Regions from separate parts of the Phreatobacter aquaticus genome, predicted to be linked through region 1. Evidence: predicted binding sites of a transcription regulator. Region 1 holds the regulator's gene; each other region holds the start of a gene.
The links. The regulator LexA, encoded in region 1, represses DNA repair genes until DNA is damaged. The targets are predictions, from matches to a motif close to TGTTCNNNNTGTGTTCNG.
Positions count from the first base shown of each region.

Region 2: E8L99_RS21990 (PA0069 family radical SAM protein) is a predicted target of LexA. The motif match lies at 1,261-1,278, and genes of this name have one in related genera.
Region 3: uvrA (excinuclease ABC subunit UvrA) is a predicted target of LexA. The motif match lies at 646-663, and genes of this name have one in related genera.

Region 1 is NZ_CP039865.1:3,766,760-3,769,026, reverse strand. It holds gene E8L99_RS17895 (ComEC/Rec2 family competence protein) at 1-634, shown strand, start outside; gene lexA (transcriptional repressor LexA) at 637-1,329, opposite strand; gene E8L99_RS17885 (molybdopterin molybdotransferase MoeA) at 1,438-2,267, opposite strand, start outside.
Region 2 is NZ_CP039865.1:4,623,222-4,625,488, forward strand. It holds gene metF (methylenetetrahydrofolate reductase [NAD(P)H]) at 1-134, opposite strand, end outside; gene E8L99_RS21985 (ArsR/SmtB family transcription factor) at 134-1,165, opposite strand; gene E8L99_RS21990 (PA0069 family radical SAM protein) at 1,302-2,267, shown strand, end outside.
Region 3 is NZ_CP039865.1:3,572,042-3,574,308, reverse strand. It holds gene ssb (single-stranded DNA-binding protein) at 8-517, opposite strand; gene uvrA (excinuclease ABC subunit UvrA) at 891-2,267, shown strand, end outside.

The sequences.
Region 1 (2,267 bases):
CCTGCTCGCTTTGCTGACGACACCCCTGCGTTGGGCCGGAGTGCCTATCTTCCTGGTCGGTCTTGGCGTCCTGCCGCTGCGGGACCCGCCGGATATCCTGATCGATGGCGAAGGCGGCAGTATTGCCGTCCGTGGCAGCGACGGCCGCCTGCGAGCGCTGTCACCCAGAGGCAATCGCTTCACGCTGCAACGCTGGCTCTTGTCGGACGGTGATGCGCGACAGCCGGCCCATGACACGATCCGGTCAGGAGTGACCTGCGATCCCCAGGGCTGCGGTGCGATTCTTCCGGGAGGCGATCGCATCGTCGTGTCGACGGATCCAGAGGGCCTTGCGGACGATTGCCGGGAGGCCCGTTTCGTTGTGACGAGGATACCGGCGCCAGTTCCTTGCGCAGCCCGGGTGATCGACCTGCGCGCAATCGCCTGGACCGGTGCCGTCACCCTTCATCGTGCGGGGACCAACTATCGGATCGAAACTGCCCGGCCGGCTGCCGGCGGAGCCCGTCCGTGGCACCGTCCGCGGCCTTCTGGAGCCATGCCTGCGTTGCTATCAGAGCCGACAACAGCCGGACCAGTGGTCGTCGCACCCGCCGCGGCGGAGCCAAGCACGGAGGAGGCCGATCCCGCGCAGTGAGATCAGTAGCGGCGGATCAGCCCCACCAACTTGCCCTGGATGCGCACGCGGTCAGGGCCGAGAACACGCGTTTCGTAGGCCGGATTGGCCGCTTCCAGCGCGATCGAGGTCCCGCGCTTGCGCAGTCGCTTGAGCGTTGCCTCTTCATCGTCGATCAGGGCCACGATGATGTCTCCGGTTTCAGCGGAATCTGTCTTGCGGACCAGTGCGAGATCACCTTCGAGAATGCCGGCATCGATCATCGAGTCGCCCCGGACCTCAAGGGCATAATGTTCGCCGCGGGTCAGCATTTCAGGGGGCACGGAGATGGTGCTGACGCGGTGCTCAATGGCTTCGCGCGGTACACCTGCGGCGATGCGGCCCATGAGCGGGACGGCCACCGGCATGACCGTGTCATCGTCGGGCGCCGAGGGGCGGGCGCGCCCGAGCGACCCTTCGATGACACTCGGCGAAAAGCGACCGCGGACAGGGCCTGCAGACTGCTCTGGCTGGCGAATGATCTCGAGCGCTCTTGCGCGGTTCGGGAGCCGCCGGATGAAGCCCCGCTCTTCCAGCGCCGTGATCAGACGGTGGATGCCTGATTTGGACTTGAGATCGAGGGCCTCCTTCATTTCGTCGAAGGATGGCGGCACACCGCTTTCGGTCAGCCGTTCCTGGATGAAACGAAGGAGTTCGTGTTGCTTGCGCGTCAACATCGGGATGCGGCCCTCTGTGCTACGTCCAATCGAATCGGACGAACATATCATGAACGATCACTATCCGTTCTTTATGTGTTCCGCAAGCATTGAGATTTCGTGAACAGTTTAGTCGGCGAGGCGAATGATCTCGCAGGCCGAACCCGCTGGAGCCTCTGGCGCAAAGGGGGCACGCATGATGAGGGCGTCCGAGTCCGCAAGGACCCGGATCATCGAGGAGTCCTGGATGGCAAAGGCGGTTGCGATCAAGGCTTGCCCATTGCCGCTCAGTTTCGCCCTGAGGAAGTCGGCGCGAAAGTCATTGGCCCGCACCGCCGCCCCCAAAGTCGCAGCTTCGGTCTTCCATTGCCAGTCGCTGCGGCCGGAGAGCCTGCGAAGCAAGGGGCCAAGGAAGATCGTCGCGCAGACGAACGAGGCGACAGGATTGCCGGGAAGGCCAAGCAACCGCATCGGTCCAAGGTCGCTCATCATCAGCGGTTTGCCCGGGCGCATGGCAATCCGCCAGAAGCCCAGCGCCGCTCCCTCCCGAGCGATCACATCACGGATAAGGTCATATTCGCCGACGGACGCGCCACCGGATGTCACGAGAACGTCCGCGCCCGCGGCCCGGGCCTGTCTGACAGCGGCAAGCGTGTCGTCGATCCGGTCAGCGACAATGCCGAGCGGGATGGGCTCGCCGCCTTCGCGCCGGACAAAGGCAGCGAGGCCAGTCGCATTGGAGGACACAATCTGGCTTGGTCCAGGTTCGCATCCCGGCTCGACGAGTTCATCGCCCGTCGAGAGGATGGCAACCCTGGGACGCCGATGCACGGGCAGCTCGCCATGATTCATGGCTGCCGCAAGCGAGAGGCTGCGCGGATTGAGTCTTGTGCCGGCGCGCAGACCCACGATGCCCTCGGAGAAGTCGAGGCCCATCGGACGGATATGACGCCCTGGAG
Region 2 (2,267 bases), 860 kb from region 1:
AGCGGCGCCAGGCGCTCGACCGATTCCCACAGCGTCTGCTCCATCTCCTCGTTCTTCGGCGGGAAGAACTCGAAGGAGACCTTCAGGCGGGAGGCGGACACATAGCGGCTGGGCCTATAGGCAGAACTGGACATCACACGGCCTCGACTTCAGGAAGACCCGGCAGAGCGGGGGCGTCGGTCACGATGCGGGGATCGCGGCCGACCCAGATGGAAACGGTCAGGTGTTCGGCGCCCTTGGTGTCGGGCGTCAGATTGTGGAAGCCGGCAGGCTCGAGTCCCGCCGCCTGGAACCAGGCCTCGATCGCCTCGCGGGAAAAGCCCAGGCGGCGATGCGCCTGCGTCTCGCGCAGGAACTCGACCTCGTGCGGCGCGAAGTCGACCACCACCAGACGGCCGCCCGGACGCAGCACACGGGCCGCCTCGCGGATGGCGCGCTGGCCATCGTCGAGGAAGTGCAGGACCTGATGGATGATGACGGCGTCATAGGCATCGCGCGGCAGGGCCAGCGCATAAATGTCGCCGGCCCGCACCGAGCAGTGCCGGATGCCGGCCTTGTCGAGCGCGGCGCGCGCCAGTGTCAGCATCTCCGGGCTCGCATCGATGCCGAGACCGCGATCGATATCGGGCGCGAAGAGCTCCAGCATCCGGCCCGTGCCGGTGCCGAGATCGAGAAGCGTGCGCACCGGCCGGCCCGAAAGGGCCTCGCGAACGGCCTTCTCCACCCGCTCCTCGGCGACATGCAAAGCACGCAGACGGCCCCAATCGGCCGCATGGCGGGCGAAGAAGGCCTGCGCCTCCTCCGACCGCTTGGCGCGGACTTCGGCCAGGCGCTCGCGGTCGCTGGCGAGAATGGGATCGGCGGGGTCGACCAGCTTGACCAGGGTCGCGACCGCCCTGCCCGCACCGCCCTCGCTCGCCGCCCGAAAGAAGGCCCAGGACCCCTCTTTCACCCGCTCGACAAGGCCAGCCTCGAGCAGAAGCTTGAGGTGGCGCGAAATGCGGGGCTGGGACTGGCCGAGAATATCCACCATATCGGTGACCGTCAGTTCCGCTTCCACGACCAGCGCCAAGAGGCGCAGACGCGTGGGCTCGCCGACCGCGCGGAGCACCGCGACGGCGTCGTCGAAACCATGGGATCGGACGAGGGATTTGGGGGTCTTCAGCACGGGCTCAACTCACATATAAAGATATCTTTATACGCGCATTGCGATTTCCGCAAGAGCCTTGCGACCCGAAACGCGCGAACCGGCGGCCTCAATGTTCTTGTTTTGATCTCCATGCAATGCTAGCTCTTGAGGCATGGGACGCATCGCACGCCAACTGGATTCGAGCCTTGCCGATCGGCTGAATGCCGGCGGCCTGGAAGCGGCTGCGGCCGAACTGTTCGGCACCAAGACGGCCCATGCCCTCGACCTGTCCTCGGGTCCGGGCGTGGACGAAAAGCGGCGGCGCGGCCGGGGCACGCTGACCAACGCGTCCGGCCGGTTCGAAAAGCAGAGCCGCGAAGGCTTCGACGACGGCTGGAATTCGCTCGACGAACTGCCGGCCTTCGCCACCACCGTCACCGAGGAAAAGGCCAAGCGGATCATCACCCGCAACGAGAGCCCGGATCTCTCCTTCGACCGCTCGATCAATCCCTATCGGGGCTGCGAGCACGGCTGCACCTATTGTTTCGCGAGACCCAGCCACGCCTATATGGGCCTCTCCCCCGGCCTCGACTTCGAGACCAAGCTCTTCGCCAAGCCGAACGCCCCGGAGCTTCTGGAAAAGGAGTTGGCCGAAGCAGGCTACCAGCCGCGCACCATCGCGCTTGGCACCAACACCGATCCCTACCAGCCGATCGAGAAGCAATGGGGCCTGACACGCCGCATCCTCGAAGTGCTGGAACGCGCCAATCATCCGGTCGGCATCGTCACCAAGAACCATCTGGTCACGCGCGATATCGATATCCTCGCCCGCATGGCCGAGAAGGGCCTTGCCAAGGTGGCGCTCTCTGTCACCACGCTCGACCGCAAGCTCGCCCGCTCGATGGAGCCGCGGGCCTCGACGCCGCCGAAGCGCCTGGAGGCGATCCGCATGCTGTCGGAAGCCGGCATCCCGACCGCCGTGCTGGTCGCGCCGATCATTCCGGCCGTCAACGATGCCGAGATCGAGCGCATCCTCGATGCCTGCTGGCACATGGGCGCCCGCGAGGCCGGCTATGTGCTGCTGCGACTGCCGCTGGAAATCCGCGACCTGTTCCGCGAATGGCTGGTGGCCAACAAG
Region 3 (2,267 bases), 190 kb from region 1:
AACCCGCTCAGAACGGGATCTCGTCATCGTCCATGCGGCCGCCGCCACCGGCGGGGGCAGCCGATCGGCGCGGCGCCTCGGCGCGGCCCATGCCGGAACGGTTCTCCATGGCACCCGACGAGCCGAAGCTGTCATCGCCATAGTCGGAGGAACCGCCGCTGTTGCGGCTGTCGAGCAGGGTCATCTCGCCGCGGAACGGCCGGAGCACAACCTCGGTGAAATAGCGCTCAGGCCCGCCCGAGCTGTCGGAGGCCTTGCGGGTCTCCAGCTGGCCCTCGACATAAACCTTCGAGCCCTTCTTCAGGTATTGCTCGGCGACCTTCACGAGGTTCTCGTTGAAGATCACGACATTATGCCACTCGGTCTTTTCCTTGCGCTCGCCCGAGGCCTTGTCGCGCCAGTTCTCCGATGTCGCGATCGAGAACTTGCAGACCCGTCCGCCGTTCTGGAACGAGCGGACTTCCGGGTCCTTGCCGAGATTGCCGACCAGAATGACCTTGTTGACGCTGCCAGCCATGGGCGCTCTCCTCCTGCCGGGTCGCGCTGCGGCCCGTCGAATCCGTTGTGGCGAGGCTTCCCACGTCCAGGCCCCGGCGTCACGTGACGAAGCCCGAACAGAGAGCGGTATCCCCACCTAATCCGCCTTGTTCTATATTTGTTCTTGATGGCCCGCGCAAGTCCGGCTAGCGTGGAACCAAGCTGATTCACCGAAATTCGGCTGTGCACGGGGCCGAACCTGTGCACAGCTGCCAATCTGCCGCGCCTTGCTACTGGCGGCGGGGTAGCCGCGTTTCTACCTTGGGGCTGGGTGCCGCGTCTCGCGCGATCCCTTTGCCGCGCCATTGCGTAACAGGGCTTCCATCCGGGCCCGGACCGACAAGCGATCGACCATGACCGACCTGTTCGACAAGTTTCGCGACGACGTGCGCAGGCGTGACCAGCGCCAGATCACCATCCGGGGTGCGCGCGAGCACAACCTGAAGAATGTCGATCTGGCCATTCCCCGGGATTCGCTGGTCGTTTTCACGGGCCTGTCGGGCTCCGGCAAGTCGTCGCTTGCCTTCGACACGATCTATGCCGAGGGCCAGCGTCGCTATGTCGAGAGCCTCTCGGCCTATGCCCGCCAGTTCCTGGAAATGATGCAGAAGCCGGACGTCGACCAGATCGACGGCCTGTCGCCGGCCATTTCCATCGAGCAGAAGACCACCTCGAAGAACCCGCGCTCCACTGTCGGCACCGTCACCGAGATCCACGACTACATGCGCCTCCTGTGGGCGCGCGTCGGTGTGCCCTACTCACCCGCCACCGGCCTGCCGATCGAGAGCCAGACGGTCAGCCAGATGGTCGACAAGACCCTGGCGCTGCCGGACGGCTCCAGGCTCTACCTGCTGGCGCCCGCAGTGCGTGGCCGCAAGGGCGAATATCGCAAGGAGCTCGCCGACTGGCAGAAGAAGGGCTTCCAGCGCGTCAAGGTCGACGGCACGTTCTACGAGATCGCCGACGTGCCACCGCTCGACAAGAAGCTGAAGCATGACATCGACGTGGTGGTCGATCGCGTGGTGGTGCGCGACGACATGGCGACCCGGCTCGCCGATTCCTTCGAGACCGCGCTGAAGCTTGCCGACGGCATCGCCGTGATCGAATTCGCCGACACCAAGACCGAGGGCGGCGAGCCGATGCGGCTGCTGTTCTCGGAGAAATTCGCCTGCCCGGTCTCCGGCTTCACCATTTCGGAGATCGAGCCCCGGCTTTTCTCCTTCAACAATCCGTTCGGCGCGTGTCCTGCCTGCGACGGTCTCGGCGTGGAGCAGCGGGTCGATGCCGATCTGGTCGTGCCCGACAAGGACCTGAGCCTGCGCAAGGGCGCGATCGGCCCCTGGGCCAAGTCCACCTCGCCCTTCTACACCCAGACGCTCGATGCCTTGTCGAAGCACTACGGCTTCTCGCTGACCGTGCCCTGGCACAAGCTGCCGGAGGTCGCCCAGAAGGCGATCCTGTTCGGCACCGGCGAGGAGGTCGTCACCTTCAAATATGACGATGGGCTTCGGTCCTACGAGACCTCGAAGACCTTCGAGGGCGTGGTGCGCAATCTGGAGCGCCGCCTGAAGGAGACCGAGAGCGACTGGGCGCGTGAGGAAATCTCCCGCTACGTGTCATCCGTGCCCTGCAAAGCCTGCCAGGGCTACCGCCTGAAGCCAGAGGCGCTGGCTGTGAAGATCGGCGGTGAGCATATCGGCATGGTCTCGCAGCTCTCGGTCAGGGTCGCC